DNA from 2 places in the Patulibacter ginsengiterrae genome. Region 2 is predicted to be linked to the other one. Evidence: riboswitches for the same ligand, from Rfam matches in the RefSeq annotation. Region 2 holds a riboswitch; the other holds the start of a gene.
The links. A riboswitch is a leader RNA that binds a small molecule or an ion and turns the genes downstream of it on or off. The one in region 2 is predicted to bind S-adenosylmethionine.
Positions count from the first base shown of each region.

Region 1: linked by a shared signal. The riboswitch ahead of thrC (threonine synthase) and the one ahead of ACVUH9_RS21380 (aminotransferase class V-fold PLP-dependent enzyme) in region 2 are both predicted to bind S-adenosylmethionine.

Region 1 is NZ_JBWDOG010000002.1:225,794-233,411, forward strand. It holds gene ACVUH9_RS04470 (RelA/SpoT family protein) at 1-1,054, shown strand, start outside; gene ACVUH9_RS04475 (diacylglycerol/lipid kinase family protein) at 1,341-2,330, opposite strand; gene ACVUH9_RS04480 (class I SAM-dependent methyltransferase) at 2,379-3,071, shown strand; gene ACVUH9_RS04485 (magnesium transporter CorA family protein) at 3,113-4,108, opposite strand; SAM riboswitch class I at 4,322-4,420, shown strand; gene thrC (threonine synthase) at 4,488-5,783, shown strand; gene ACVUH9_RS04495 (ubiquitin-like small modifier protein 1) at 5,783-6,064, shown strand; gene ACVUH9_RS04500 (acyltransferase family protein) at 6,202-7,263, opposite strand; gene ACVUH9_RS04505 (RNA-binding S4 domain-containing protein) at 7,270-7,618, shown strand, end outside.
Region 2 is NZ_JBWDOG010000027.1:16,298-23,915, forward strand. It holds gene ACVUH9_RS21365 (helix-turn-helix transcriptional regulator) at 1-111, opposite strand, end outside; gene ACVUH9_RS21370 (DegT/DnrJ/EryC1/StrS family aminotransferase) at 853-1,905, shown strand; gene ACVUH9_RS21375 (NAD-dependent epimerase/dehydratase family protein) at 1,902-2,837, shown strand; gene ACVUH9_RS21380 (aminotransferase class V-fold PLP-dependent enzyme) at 2,876-4,267, opposite strand; SAM riboswitch class IV at 4,300-4,423, opposite strand; gene ACVUH9_RS21385 (polysaccharide deacetylase family protein) at 4,524-5,243, opposite strand; gene ACVUH9_RS21390 (DMT family transporter) at 5,319-6,368, shown strand; gene ACVUH9_RS21395 (MGDG synthase family glycosyltransferase) at 6,269-7,399, opposite strand; gene ACVUH9_RS21400 (M28 family peptidase) at 7,409-7,618, opposite strand, start outside.

The sequences.
Region 1 (7,618 bases), on a different contig from region 2:
CAAGGTCGCCCTGTTCGAGGACGAGGTCTACGTCTTCACCCCGAAGGGCGACGTCAAGTCGCTCTCGCGCGGGGCGACCCCGGTCGACTTCGCCTACGAGGTCCACACCGACGTCGGCCACCGCTGCGTGGGGGCGAAGGTCAACGGCAAGATCGTCCCCCTGACCTACACGTTGCGGTCGGGCGACATCGTCGACATCCTGACCGCCAACCGCGAGCGCGGGCCGTCCCGCGACTGGCTGACGCTGGCCCAGACGAGCCGCGCGCGGAGCAAGATCAAGGCCTGGTTCAAGGCTGCCGGCCGTGAGGACTCCGAGCACCTCGGCCGCGAGCTGCTCCAGGAGCAGCTGCGCAAGGCCGGGCTGCCCGCTCAGCGGCTGGTCGGTTCGCCGCTGCTGGCCGACGTCATCCGCGAGATGGGCTACAAGAAGGGCGACGACTTCTACATCGCCCTCGGCGGCGGCAAGGTCTCGCCGCACGTCGTCGTCAACAAGGTCCTCAAGCACCTCAAGGAGGGCGAGGCTGCCGACGACGAGCCGGCAGGGCCGGTCGAGGCGCTGCTGCGGCCCGACGTCGTCCGTCGTCAGCCGACCGGGACGGCCAAGAGCTACGGCGTGACCGTCGACGGGGTCGGCGACGTGATGCTGCGGATGGCCAAGTGCTGCCGTCCCGTGCCCGGCGATCCGATCGTCGGCTACGTCTCGCTCGGTCGGGGGATCACGATCCACCGCGACGACTGTCCCAACGCCCAGCAGCTGCGCAAGGACCCGGAGCGGTTCGTGCCGGTCGACTGGGCGGGCCAGCACCAGCAGTCGTTCAAGGTCGAGATCCAGGTCGACGGCTACGACCGGCACCGGCTGCTGGAGGACCTCACCCGGGTCTTCGCCGAGGCCGGCGTCAACATCGTCAGCGCGGTCTGCTCGACCACGCCGCCGATGGTCCGCAACCGGTTCGTCGTCGAGGTCGGGGACACCAAGGCGCTGCGCACGACGATCAACCGCCTGCGCAACATCGACTCGGTCTTCGACGCCTTCCGGATCACGCCCTCCAGCTAGGCGGTCACGTCTGAGGCGGCCGTATGCCGTCGCATCTCGGTCCGCGTGGGCCTCGGCAGGCCTGGCGGCCAGCTCTCGGGTGGGCGGGCTTCGGTCCTTGCCGACCTGCTCGGCCTACGACCACCTCAGACGCAACCGCGGGCATTTCGACGGCTGTTCTTCCTGAGCCGTATGCAACCGACCCCATCGACGACGTGGTCGGCTCCATACGGCCGGGACAAACACCGTCTCGTGATGCGGTCGGGCTTCTGCGGAGCAGCAAACCGCCGCGGCTGGTCCTGCTAGATCAGGCGACGACGCGGAGGCCGCCGGGGTCGACGCCGATCGTGGCCTCGTGGATCGGGCCGATGTAGTCGCCGTCGACCTGGACCGGCAGCGGCCGCTCGTCGGCGCTGCGCAGGGTCGCGGAGGTGATCGCGGGGGCGCCGTCGACCGCGCGATGGCCCCCGATGTCGAGTCCGGTCACCAACGCCCGGACCGCGATCCCGGGCATGATCGTCGGACGCGTGTGGCGCAGCACGGCACCGCTGACGTGGCCGGAGCTCAGGTCCTCGCCCTGGAGCAGGCGGACCGGGCTGCTGGCGAAGTAGGTGAACTCGGCCGCGTTCTGGAAGACAGCCGTGGCTCCGTGCAGCTCGCGGCCGTCCGCGAGCTCGAGGGTCAGCTGCGGGGGCCGGACGACGTAGTGGCTGAGGAAGGTGCTGACGGCCGCGGTCGAGTAGTACCAGGGACCGAACCGCGCCTTCAGCCGCGGGCGCCGGTCGACCCGCTCGACCACGCTCGCGTCGAGCCCGACTCCGGCGGCGAAGGTGAAGCGCCGGTCGCCGATCCGGCCGAGGTCGACCGCGCGCGGCAGCCAGCGGTCGGCCAGCGTCAGCACGTGCTCGGTCGCGTCGACGATGTCGCGCGGCATGCCGATCAGGCGATGGAAGACGTTGGTCGCGCCGCCCGGGAGGGCGATCAGCGGGACACCGGTGCCGACGAGTCCGTTGACCGCCTCGTTGACGGTGCCGTCGCCGCCGAGGGTCACGACCGCGTCGACGCCGGTCGCGGCCGCCTCGCGGGCGAGGGCGACCGCGTGCATCGGTCCCTCGGTGTCGACGGGCTCGACGTCGTAGCGGTGCGAGAGCGCGTGGACGACGAGGCTCCGGAGCCGGGCCGAGGTCGTCGTCGCGTTCGGATTGACGATGACCGCCAGCCGTCGACGCTCGGTCGAGGTCAGGGCCGAGGCGTCGGGGGAGGGCGCGGGGGCGGGCACGAAGCTTGAGGACACCATCGGGGCCTTCACGTTACGCACCGGTGAAGGGAAGTAGCATCGCCGGTCGTGCCGCCGCTCGACGACCCCGCCCTCGAACGGATCGCCCGCTTCTGGGACGCCCGCGGTCGCGAGGATCCGCTGCGCTACTCCGTGCCGGGCGCGCCGCCCGTCGACGAGTTCTCGTTCGTGGCGTCTGGCGAGGACCTGCTCGACGCGCTCGAGGATCTGGTCGGCTTCAGCCTGGAGGGAGCCCGGGTCGCGGTCGACGTCGGCTGTGGCGCCGGTCGGGTCACCGGTGCGCTCGCTCACCGGGCCGACGCGGTGATCGCCTGCGACATCGCTCCGAGCATGCTCGCTGCGGGCCGCGAACGGCACGCGTCGCTGGAGAACGTGACCTGGCACCCGGCCCACGCCGGCGCGCTGCGTCCAGTCGCCGACGGGACCGCCGACGCGGTGCTCCTGCTCGGGCTGCTGCCGCACCTGCCGACCGTCGGCCTGATCGGCGACGTGCTGCGCGAGCTCGGCCGCGTCCTTCGGCCCGACGCGACCGCGGTCTTCGACGTCCGATCCGGGACGCCCGCCCCGCTGCTCCCGGGCGAGAGCAGCCTGCCCGAGTACGTCAGCGCCCACCCGCTCTGGCGGGGTACGGCGGTCGACCTCGAGACGCTGGCCGCGATCGCGCACCAGGAGCAGCTGATCCTGGAGCGGATCGAGGGCTCGGGCACGACCCGCTGCGTGGTGCTCGCCCGCCGCGAGTAGCGGCACCCGAGGACGGGTGGGCCGGGGACCGGGCCGGCCGACTACAGCAGGTCGTTGCGGCGGAACCACCAGACCATCGCGCCGAGCAGCGTCACCATCGCGCCGACGAGGCCGAAGAACCAGACCGCGTTGTCCTGGCCGGGCACGTGGACGTTCATGCCCCAGATCGACGCCAGCAGCGTCAGCGGCAGGACGATCACGCTGATCGCGGTGAGGACGTTCAGGGCCCCGGACTGCTGGTGGGCGAGGACCGACTCGTTCGAGCTCTCGAGCGCCTCGCTCACCTCCTTGAAGTTCTCCAGCATGTCCCAGATCCGCTCCGACGCGTCGTTGATGTCGTCGAAGTAGAGGTCCTCGTCCTCGGCGAGGTAGCGCCGAGCGGCGTTGAGGTCCTTCAGCGCCACCCGCTGCGGGCGGACGATCTTGCGGAAGTTGATGATCTCCTGCTTGGCGTTGGAGATGTCGCGGACGATCTCCTTCGAACGCCCCTCGAAGATGTCCTCCTCGAGCTGCTCGAGCTTGTTGCCGATCTTGCGCAGCATCGGGAACGAGGCGTCGACGCACTCGTCGATGATCCGGTAGAGGAGGTAGCCGGCGCCCTTCGAGAAGAGCTTCTCGCGCTCGTCCTCGCGCTGCTCGACCCGGCTGAAGAGGTAGTCGATCGTCCGCAGCGGGCGGTTGGGGATCGTGAGGACGTAGTCGGGGCCGACGAAGACGTCGAGCTCGGCGGCGTTGAGGCGGCCGATCGTCTTGTCGTAGTCGGGGAAGTGCAGGACGACGAACAGGTAGTCGTCGTAGACGTCGACCTTCGGGCGCTGGTTGCGCGAGGAGACGTCCTCGTAGTCGAGCGCGTGGAAGTCGAACTGCTCCCGCAACCAGGCGAACTCGAGCCGCCCGGGACGCTGGACGTTGACCCATCGGAGGCCGTGGGCCTCGACGATCTCGATCTGGGGGACGTCGGGCTCTTCCTGCCCGACTGGGGTGGCTTCAGCCGGCCGGGTACCGAACCCGAATCGCGGACGGGGAAACGTCGGCATCCGGACTGAGGGGATCGTCGAGGGCGGTCGGCACGATGCACCCAAGTGTACTCGGGGCCCGGTCGGGCAGCGGCGTGGGAGCCGCGTCGTCGGACGCCCGCTCGCCGCGCTCGCGGGGGCCACCCGGCCGGGGGCGACGCGCCCGGGCGAATTCCCGGCAAAGCGGAAGTATTTCGGTCGTCGGCTTGCTAGTCTCAGGAGCGGACATCGATCAACACATCCAGAGGGGGGGAGGGACTGGCCCGTTGAACCCCCGGCAACCATCGCGAATCACGCCGACGCGAAGAGGTGCCAATTCCAGAGAGATGTGTGGCTGGACCTGTACCGGACCTTCGCCACACCTTTTCGGCGAAGGACCGACTCCGGAGACAGACAGCTCATGGCAGCAACATCGCTCGCCTGCCGCGAATGCGGCAGCACGTACCCCCTCGAAGCGCAGTTCGTCTGCGCGAAGTGCTTCGGGCCCCTGGAGGTCAAGTACGCCGACCTCGCGGCCGACGGTGACGAGGGCCTCGCCGCGTCGATCCGCCGGCGGATCCAGGCCGGCCCGGCGAGCATCTGGCGCTACGCCGACTTCCTGCCGGTCGAGCGTGTTCCGACGCTCGCCCCATCGGGTCCCGGCGAGACCGCGGGCCTCGCCGGCCTGCCGGCCGGCAGCACGCCGCTGGTCCGCGCCGACCGCCTCGCCGAGCGCCTCGGCCTGCGCGAGGTCTGGGTCAAGAACGACGCGGCGAACCCGACGCACTCGTTCAAGGACCGGGTCGTCGCCGTCGCGGCCGCTCGCGCCAAGGAGCTCGGCTTCACGACCCTGGCCTGCGCCTCGACCGGCAACCTCGCCAACGCCGTCGCCGCCGCCGGCGCCGCGCTGGGGATGCCCGTCTACGTCTTCATCCCCGCCGATCTCGAGGAGCAGAAGATCCTGGCGACCGGGATCTACGGCGCCCGGGTGGTGACGGTTCGCGGCAACTACGACGACGTCAACCGGCTCTGTACCGAGATCGCCGGCGAGCGGCCCGACTGGGCGTTCGTCAACGTCAACATGCGGCCGTACTACGCCGAGGGCTCCAAGACCCTGGCGTACGAGATCGCCGAGCAGCTGGGCTGGCAGAGCCCGGACCGGATCGTCGCTCCGATCGCCTCCGGCTCGCTCTTCACCAAGATCGGCAAGGGCTTCCAGGAGTGGCTCGACCTCGGGCTGCTGAGCGAGGGCAGCCGGGTACCGACCATGAGCGGCGCCCAGGCCGCCGGCTGCAACCCGGTCGCCTCCGCGTTCGCGGCCGGGCACGACGTCTGCCGGCCGGTCCGCCCGGACACGATCGCCAAGTCGCTGGCGATCGGCAACCCGGCCGACGGCCCCTACGCGATCGAGCTGGCACGCCAGACGAACGGCACGATCGACGAGGTCACCGACGACGAGATCCGCGCCGGGATCCGGCTGCTGGCCGAGACGACCGGGATCTTCACGGAGACCGCCGGCGGGGTCACGACCGCAACGCTGCAGAAGCTCGCCGAGTCCGGCCGGATCGGGGCCGACGAGCGCGTGGTGATCGTGATCACCGGTGAGGGCCTGAAGACCCTCGACGCGGTCCGCGGCACCTTCGCGTGCCACGAGATCGACGCGAACTTCGAGCAGTTCGAACGCGATGCGGAGCTCCGCACGGAGGTGACGGTCTGATGGCCACGGTGACGATCAAGATTCCGACGCAGCTGCGTGACGCGACCGGCGGACAGGGCAAGGTCCAGTCCGAGGGCACGACGGTCGGCACCGTCCTGGAGAGCCTGTTCGAGGTCCACCCCGAGCTGCGCTCCAGCCTGACGGACGGCAACGGCGATCTCCGCCGGTTCGTCAACGTCTACCTCGACGGCGACGACATCCGCTTCGGCGACGGGCTCTCGACCCCGGTCTCCGACCGCCAGGAGCTGCAGATCCTGCCGGCCGTGGCCGGCGGCCGCTGAGCGACCGAGAGGTCCCGGGCGCCGTGCCCGGGACCCGGTCGAGCGCGGACGCCGTCGTCCGCTGAGGATGCTCGGAACGTCGCTCGCGGCGGTCCCCAGCCGATTGCCGGCTCGGAGCGTCGCCGGCCGCGACCCGGTCAGTCGCCGGTGGCGAGGGCCGGGCGTCGCGGACCCCGAGACGGCATCCGGCGACGCGCCCAGTCGATCGCGGGACGCTCCAGCAGGTGCCAGGTGGCGACGGCCAGGAGGGTGCTGATCGTCATCGTGACGAGCAGCGCTCCCGCCAAGGTCGACGGCCAGCGGTCGAGCGACCGCAGCACGAAGATCACCGGGAAGTGCCAGAGGTAGAGCCCGTAGGAGTGCGTGCCGTACCAGTGCAGCGGTCCCCGCGAGAGGATCGAGGCCCCCGGTACCCGCCCGAGCACCAGGCCCGCGACGATCAGGCCGAAGCCGAGGCTGGCCGGGGTGTCGACGAGCAGTTGGCGGGCCGTCAGCGGTCCGAGGCCCATGCTGCGGGCGCTCCCCTCGAGCACGACGAGGGCGATCCCGGCGAGCGTCAGCCCGGTCGCCACGCCGCGGCCGGCGGAACGACCGTGCGTGAGCACCGCGACGAGCATCCCGGCCCCGAACGACGCCATCCGTGCCGGCAGGGTGTCGGTCACCTCGCGCCCCCAGCCCGAGAAGGAGGACGCGCCGAGGACCGCGGTGCCGATCAGGATCAGGGCGACGCAGAGCCCGGTCAGCAGCATCCGCCGCTGCGCCAGACGCTCCAGCCGGGTGGTCGCGATCGCGGCCAGCGCGGCGATCAGCGGCACGAGGAGGTAGAACGAGACCTCGACGACGATGGTCCAGGTCGGCGGGTTCAGCCGGCCGAGCGTCTCCGGAACGTAGTTCTGCAGGAAGAGCAGGAACAGGGGAAGGTGCGCCAGCGGCTCGGCCTGACCGTGGCCGACCCAGACCAGCACGATCGCGGTCGCGAGGATCACGAACCAGTAGGCGGGCACGATCCGGGCGGCCCGCCGCACGAGGTAGGTCGCCGGGTCCGGAGCCGAGCGCCGCTCGAGCGCCGCCGCCGCGAACGGGCGGAAGATCAGGAACCCCGACAGCACGAAGAACAGGGGCATGCCGAGCCGCAGCTGACTGAGCAGCGCGTCCAACGGCGTTCGGTCGGGATGGCCGGAGTCGCCCCGCATGAACATCCAGACGTGCAGGACGACGATGCCGACGGCTGCTGCGCCGCGAAGGCCGTCGAGCGCGTCGAACCGCGAAGCCGGACCGGACGGTCGGGCAGCTGGCGTTTGGGGGGCGGGACGGGCGACGGGACTCACGCTGCCAGACAGCGGTTAATCGACCTTAAACCGGACCGATGGGTCTTCGACGCTCGTACCTGCCACGATGAGGAGGTGCGCGACATCAGCATCCGCGGGGACATGATCCGCCTGGGCCAACTGCTGAAGCTGGCGGGGACCGTCGATTCGGGCGGCGAGGCGAAGGCAATGCTCGCGGCCGGTCTGGTGACGGTCAACGGCGAGCCCGAGGAGCGCCGCGGGCGGC
Region 2 (7,618 bases):
GACCAGCACCAGCGCCGGCCGTCCGGCGGCGGCGTCGCGGAGTCCCGCCAGGAGCTCAGCCTGCTCGCCCGTGCGGCCGACGAAGCGCGTGCTGGTCACGCGGGTGGACATGCCCCCAGTATCGCGCGACGCCGCGGAGCCGTCGGAACGCGTCGCGCCCTCGGTCGTGGGCGGCGGGAGCGTCGGAGGGGCCCCGGGAGCGAGCGTCGGCGGCACGGACGAGGTCGGCGGTGCGGGCTTCGGTGAGGAGCGGGGTGAGGAGGCCGGACATGGTGCGTTCCTTCGGTCGGGGTGGATGCCTTCTCCATCCTGGGCTGCGCCGGCCGTCCCCACATCGGGCGGATGGAGCGCGTCCGGCCGAGCGACCCCTTACGCCGAACGGACCACCCCTTACGTCCTTCCGACCGTCCGTCGCCGCCCTTCGCGCGCGGAGCCTCCGGAGCCGCGGCGGGATCGACGAGGCCCCATCGCTGTCCCCGACTCCGGAAACGACCGTTGCCACTCCGGCCGACGGCCGTGCCGACGACCCCCGACCAAGGTCGGGGGCGCCCCACCCCCGACCCGTTCCGGCGTACGCCCCGGCCCCGACCTGGGGCCAGTTGGGGGACGACCTGGGGGCAATCCCCATGGCCGATACGCAGGCACTTCGCCAGAGTGCTCCCGGTGGTGCCGATGTTCCCCCGCTTCGCCTCCTCCCCCGGGTACGCTCCGGCGTTGCCCCGTGCTGCAGCAGGCAGAGCGGCAGCGCGCCAGCTCCGGTCGCGCGCTTCGGAAACGTCGTCACCACGACGTAAGCTCCCCCTGAATACGTGCCCTCCTCAGTCCACCCGGCACGGGAAAGCAGCACACGGAATGCCAGAAGCTCCTACCGATGCGGTCGCCGAGCTGGGCCGCTTCGCGATCGGGTTCGACCCACGCGACCGGGCCCGACTCCATCAGCTCTGGGACGAGGTGATCGACTCCAACCGCTGGGCGGAGGGCGACCTCAACCGGCGCTTCGAGGAGGCCTGGGCCGCCAAGCACCCGGGGGCCGCGGGCGCCGTCGCGACCGGCAGCTGGAGCGGCGGTGCACTCGCCGCGCTCCGCTACGCCGGCGTCGGCCCCGGGGACACGGTCCTCTGCCCCTCGAACACGTTCATGGCAACGCCGCTGGCCGCGCTCCACCTCGGGGCGACGGTCGAGTTCGTCGACTGCAACCGCGAGGACCTCTGCCTCTCGTTCGAGGACTTCGAGCGCAAGGTCGCGCAGCACAAGCCGAAGGCGGCGTTCGTCGTCCACATCGGCGGGCACATCGCCTTCGACATCGAGCGGATCGCCGCCCTCTGCGAGGCCGAGGGGATCTTCCTGATCGAGGACTGCGCGCACGCCCACGGCGCGACCTGGAACGGCAAGGCGCCGGGCACCTGGGGCGACGCCGGCGTCAGCTCGTTCTACGCGACCAAGACCGTCTCGACCGGCGAGGGCGGCGTGCTCGTCTCCCGTCATCCCGAGCTGCTCGAGTTCGCACGGGCCTTCCGCAACTACGGCAAGCCCGAGCACCAGGTCGAGGGCTTGAACTTCCGGATGAGCGAGTTCACCGCCGCGATCGCGCTGACCCAGACCGAGCGGCTCGACGAGATCGTCGCCGGCAAGAACGCCGCCGCCCGCGAGTACCTCGACCCGCTCCACCCGGGCCGGCTCGAGCTGCCCGACGGGATGGTCTCCGGGCTCTACAAGTACATCGTCTTCGACCCGATCGAGAAGTCGACGGGCAAGGTCTACGACCAGCCGTGCCACCGGATCCTCGGCCACACGGTCGACCTCCCGAACAGCGACTGGGTCGGCGAGCACCACTGGTGCGTGCCGATCTACTACCGCCCCGAAGTCGTCCCCCAGAACCAGAACGTCCAGGAGCTGTCCCGATGAACAAGGTCCTCGTCACCGGTGGCTCCGGCTTCATCGGATCCCACGTCGTCGACAAGCTGATCGCCGCGGGGATGACCCCCCGGATCTTCGACATGGTCCCGTCGCCGTTCCACGCCGAGGGCTCCGTCGACACCTACCTCGGGGAGCTCGACGACCTCGCCGCGCTGACTGCCGCGATGGACGGCTGCGACGCCGTCCTGCACCTGGCGGCCGTCGCCGACGTCGGCCAGGTCGCGGTCGACCCGGTCTTCGCCGAGCGCGTCAACTCGCGGGGCACGCTGAACGTGCTCCAGGCCGCGCGCGAGGCCGGCGTCGACCGCGTCGTCTACGCCTCGACGATCTGGGTCTACGACGGCTGCGCCGCCGAGCAGGTCGACGAGGACAGCCCGCTCGGGCTGCCCAAGCACCTCTACACCGCGACCAAGATCGCCGGCGAGATGTACTGCCGCTCGTACTCCGAGCTGTTCGGGGTGACGACGACGATCCTGCGGTTCGGGATCCCCTACGGCCCGCGTGCCCGCCCGGCCGCGGTCGTCCCGCAGTTCGTGCGCAAGGCGCTGGCGGGCGATCCGCTGACGATCGCCGGCAAGGGCGACCAGACCCGCCGGTTCGTCTACGTCGAGGACCTCGCCGACGGCTGCGTCGCCGGGCTGCTGCCGCAGGCCGCCGACCGCGTCTACAACCTGGTCGGGGTCGAGGAGACGACGATCCTGGAGATCGCCGAGGTCGTCCGCGACCTGCTCGGCGACGTCGACATCGTGCACGTCGAAGGCCGCCCCGGCGACTTCAAGGGTGCCGTCGTCGACCACCGCCGGGCCGAGCAGGAGCTGGGCTGGACGGCGACTACCGGGTTCGCCGACGGCGTCGCCCGCTACCTCGAGTGGCACCAGGCCGACCAGGCCCGGCAGCCGAACCCGGTCGTCGAGGGCTGAACGCCGCCCCGACCACCCGGGGCGGCGGAGCCGGCCGCTCAGCCGGCGCCGCAGGGCGACGGCGCGACCAGCGCCGCCGACTGCAGCCCGGAGCCGGCCCACGCGACCTGGTCGCGGGTGTCGTGCTCCGGGGCCCAGCCGGTCGGCCCCTCGACGTAGCGGTGGCGCGGGCCCGCGTCGACCAGCTCGGTGAGCGCCGCGACCAGGCGGTCGGCGTTCTCCAGCTGCGAGCCGAGGCCGAAGCTGGCCCGCAGCGCGCCCTCCGGCAGGCCGAACCGCTCCAGCAGCGGGTGGGCGCAGAAGCGACCGTCGCGGACGCCGATCCCGTGCTCGGCCGAGAGGTAGGCGCCGACGTGGCCGGGGGCGTAGCCGTCGACGGTCAGCGCGACCACGCCGACCGCGTCGGCGCTGTCGCTCCAGATCCGCAGCGGGGTGATCGCCGACAGCCCGGCGATCCCCTCCAGGACCCGCTCCCGCAGCGCCCGCTCGTGGGCCTCGCGCGGGTCCACGCCGGCCGTGCCGACGAGCCCGTCGATCGTCTCGAAGGCGGCGGCGAGCGCGACCGCGCCGGACAGGTTCGGGGTGCCGGCCTCGTGCCGGCGCGGCCCGTCGGTCCAGCTGACCGCGTCGACGGTCACCTCGCGGACCGCCCCGCCACCCGCCAGGTACGGCTCGCCCGCGTCCAGCCAGTCGCCGCGACCGACGAGCACGCCGACCCCGTAGGGGGCGTAGAGCTTGTGCCCGGAGACCGCCAGGTAGTCGACGCCGAGCGCGGCGATCGCGACCGAGCGGTGCGGCGCCAGCTGGGCCGCGTCGACGAAGGTGCGGGCGCCGTGGGTCCGGGCCAGCGTGACGATCCGCTCGATCGGCAGCAGCTCGCCGGTCACGTTCGACGCGCCGGTGATCGCGACCAGCGCGGTCGGCCGGTCGGCCAGCGCCTGCTCGAGCCGCAGCAGGGTCTCCTCGATCGTCTCGGCGTGGGCGACGCAGCGGTGGCCGCCGGCCGTCCGCTGCCACGGCAGCAGGTTCGCGTGGTGCTCGACGTCGAGGGTGACGACGTCGCCCGCGTCGGCCGGCACGCAGCCCGCGAGCAGGTTGGTGGCGTCGGTCGTGTTGCGGGTGAAGATGACGTGGTCGTCGGTGCGGGCGCCGAGCGCCGCGCCGACCGTGGCCCGCGCCTGCTCGTAGAGGTTGCTGGAGATCTGCGACGGCAGACCGGCGCCGCGGTGGACGCTGCCGCTGAAGGGCAGGACGCAGGCCACGCGATCGGCCACGGCGGGCAGGGCGGGAGCGGTCGCGCCGTAGTCGAGGTTGGCGTAGCGGACGGTGCTGCCGTCGAGCAATGGGACGCGCAGGTCGCCGCCGATCACGGGGGTCAGCGGCTGCTCGGCGCAGGCGGGGTCCAGGACGGGCCTGTCGATGGTGCTCATGGGGGTCTCCGTGGGTCGGGACCCGCTCGACGGGTCCGCGCTTGCAGGCGCAGGACCCTGTGAGGGCCTGCGCGGCCTGGTCTTCACCCGGGGCACCCCACCGCGGTGGAGGGTTGCCGGCCAGCGAGCCGGGGCTTGTCGCTGGCACTCTTGACCGCGATCGATAGTAGCAAACCCGATCCGGTTCCCGGGTATCCAAATCGCGTGTACGGCGCACCGTTTTCGAGGTCGGGAACCCGGGTCGGAGGGGCGCGGGCTACCAGCGCGCCGGGACCGGAGCCGTCGTCAGGCCGGCCGCCGCGATCCGCTCGAGGACCGTCGGCAGCGCCGAAGCGGTCGCCCGCCACGAGTCCGGATCGCTGTAGTCGTCGGCGTCGTGGAGCAGCAGCACGTCGCCGGCGGTGAGGTCGCGGGCGACCTCGTCGGCGATGCTCGTCGCGGTCGCGTCGGCCCGCCAGTCGTGGCCCCAGCGACTCCACAGCAGCGGCCGCCAGCCGCGCCGGGCCAACTCGCCGGGGGTCGTCGGCGCGTAGATCCCGTAGGGCGCGCGGTGGACCGGCAGCAGCGCGTCGCCGGCGATCGCGGCGATCGTCGCGTGCGCGCGGTCGAGGTCGTCGCGGACCGCGCCCGGCGTCCGCCGCAGCAGCAGCCGGTGGCGGTCGCCGTGGATCGCGACCCGGTGCCCGGCGGCGACGATCTCGGCCAGCAGGCCACCGGTCCGCCGGACCTGCTCGCCGACGCAGAAGAAGGTCGCCGTGGCGCCGTGCTCGCGCAGCGCCTCGAGCACGGCCGGGGTCCCCTGCGGGTGGGGGCCGTCGTCGAAGGTCACCGCGACCGCCCCGGCCAGCGGCAGCCGCCGGGTCAGGCCGAGCGCCCCGGCCAGCGGCGGCAGCAGCGGGGCGAGCGCCGGCAGCGACCAGCCGACGCCGGCGGTGACCACGGCCGTGGAGGCGACGAGGGCGGGGACGGCGCGCACCCCGGGATCGTCGCACGCCCGGGGCCTCGCCAGGCCACGATGGCGGGGCGCCGGGCGGTGCGACATGCTGCGGTGGTGCCCTCGTCCGACGTCCTGCTCGGGCTGCTGTTCGCGGCGGCCGCCGCCGCCTGCTTCGACGGCGCGGTCGTCCTGCAGGCGACGGAGGCCCAGGCGGTCGACGACGAGCACGGCCTGCGCCCGTCGCTGATCACCCGCCTGGTCCGGCGCCCGAAGTGGCTGTTGGGCACGGCGATCGCCACGCTCGGCTGGCCGCTCCAGCTCGCCGCCTTCGCGCTCGCCCCGATCACGCTCGTCCAGCCGACGCTCGCGCTCGGGCTGGTCCTGCTGCTGGTGCTCGGCTCGCGGATCCTCGGCGAGCACGTGCCGCGCGCCTCGTGGATCGCCGCCGGCTGCGTGATGGTCGGAGTCGCCGTGCTGGCCGTGGTCGCCCCCGAGCGGACCGACGCGCTGCCCGACCGGACCCGGCTGATCGTGATCTCGGCGGTCCTGGTCGTGGTGATCGTCGCCCCCTTCGTGCGCGGGCAGGCCCGGTCCGGCGCCTGGCTGCTGATCGCCTCGGCCGGCTCCGCCTTCGCGCTCTCGGCGCTGACCGGCAAGCTGGTCGTGACCGAGCTCGAGCACGGCCGGCCGCTCGCCGCCCTCGCCTGGGCCGCGGCGACCGCGGCCGCCGCCGGGACCGGCTTCCTCGTCGACATGACCGCCCTCCAGCGGTTCCCCGCGACCCGCGTGGCCCCGCCGATGTTCGTGCTCGAGACCGCGATCCCGGTCGCCGTCGCCCCGGTCCTGCTGCACGAGAGCTGGGGTGACACGCCGGGTGGCGGGATCGTCGTCGTGCTCGCCCTGCTGCTGGTGCTGGCCGGGGGCGTCGGCCTCGGACGCTCGCACGCCGTGCTCGCGATCGAGCACCCCGAGGGGCCGGCCGGGCCGACCGGCGCCGACGGCCGTGAGCGCCCGGACGAGACCGTGACCGGGGACGGCGCCCGCCGCGGAGCGACCGACCCCGCTCAGGCGGCCGCGACCGGCAGCGGCGACGCGGCCCGCGCCGCGACCGATCCCGCCGCGAGCTCGACGATCAACTCGGCTGCCGAGCGCCGCGCGCCGTAGCCGAAGTCGGCGACCGGCCCGTCGGCCAGCGCCCCGCGGACCGCCTCCGCCAGGGCCCGGCGATCGGTCGCCACCCGCGCCAGTCCGAACCGCTCGAAGGCCGCGTTGTTGACGCGGATGTGGCCGACGCCCCAGCCGTAGGAGACGACCCGCGTCCCCCGGATCAGCGCCTCGAGCGCAGTCAGGCCGGCGGTCGAGTGCACGAGCACGTCGGCCGCCGCCATCAGGTCGGACATCCGCTCGGTGAAGCCCAGCGGCCGGACGCGGGGATCGTCCCCGAACGCGCCGGTGACCGCGGCGAGGACCTCCTCGTTGCGGCCGCAGAGGCAGACGACCGTCGCCGCCGGGATCGCCTCGACCACGGTCGCGACGGCGCCGCGCAGGTCGCCGATCCCCCAGCCGCCCCCGGACACGAGCACGACCGGCCCGTCCGCCGGCAGCCCGAGCGAGGCTCGCGCCGCCGCCGGGTCGACGGGACGGTCGAAGCCGGGATCGGTGAGGCCCCGGACGCTCTCCGTCCGGGCGTCGGGGCCGGCGATCGCGCGGACCTCGGCGACCGACTCCTCCTGGGTCAGCAGGTGCAGGTCGCAGCCGGGGTGGGCCCAGTAGCGGAGCGCGGCGAGGTCGGTGATCGCCGAGACCACGGGGACCGGCATCCGCCGCAGCCGCCGCAGCACCCCGAGCACGTGCGTGGCGAGCGGGTAGGTGGAGACGATCACGTCCGGACGGTGCTCGGCGACCGTCCGTCGCAGCCCGCGACCGGCGATCACCGGGGCCAGCGTCGTCCCGACCACCCGCAGCGGCGGGTTCATCGCCAGTGCGTACTGGACGTCGTAGAGCGCCGGCAGCTGGCCGAGGATCATCTCCGAGCCCTCGCGGACGAGCATCCGGGTCGCCGCGCCCGCGACCTGGAGGGTGTCGACGATCGTGACCTCGGCGCCGGGCACCAGCTCACGGATGCCGTCGGCGACCATCCGCGCGGGCAGCTCGTGGCCCTCGCCGATGTCGGCGCTGAAGATCAGCGTGCGCACGCCCGTCCCTCAGCGGCTGCTGTGGACGCCGGTCGCCGCCGCGTCGCCGGTCAGCTCACGCACGACCGCGGCGGCCAGCGCGACCGCCCGGCGGATCGTGGCGTAGTCGAGGTTCTCGGGCGTGTCGCTGCTGAGGTGGTAGTTCGTCATCGCCTTCGAGCGGTCGAACGAGACCAGGGTCGCCGTCGGGTAGCCCGCCCGGTTGGGGATCACCGCGTC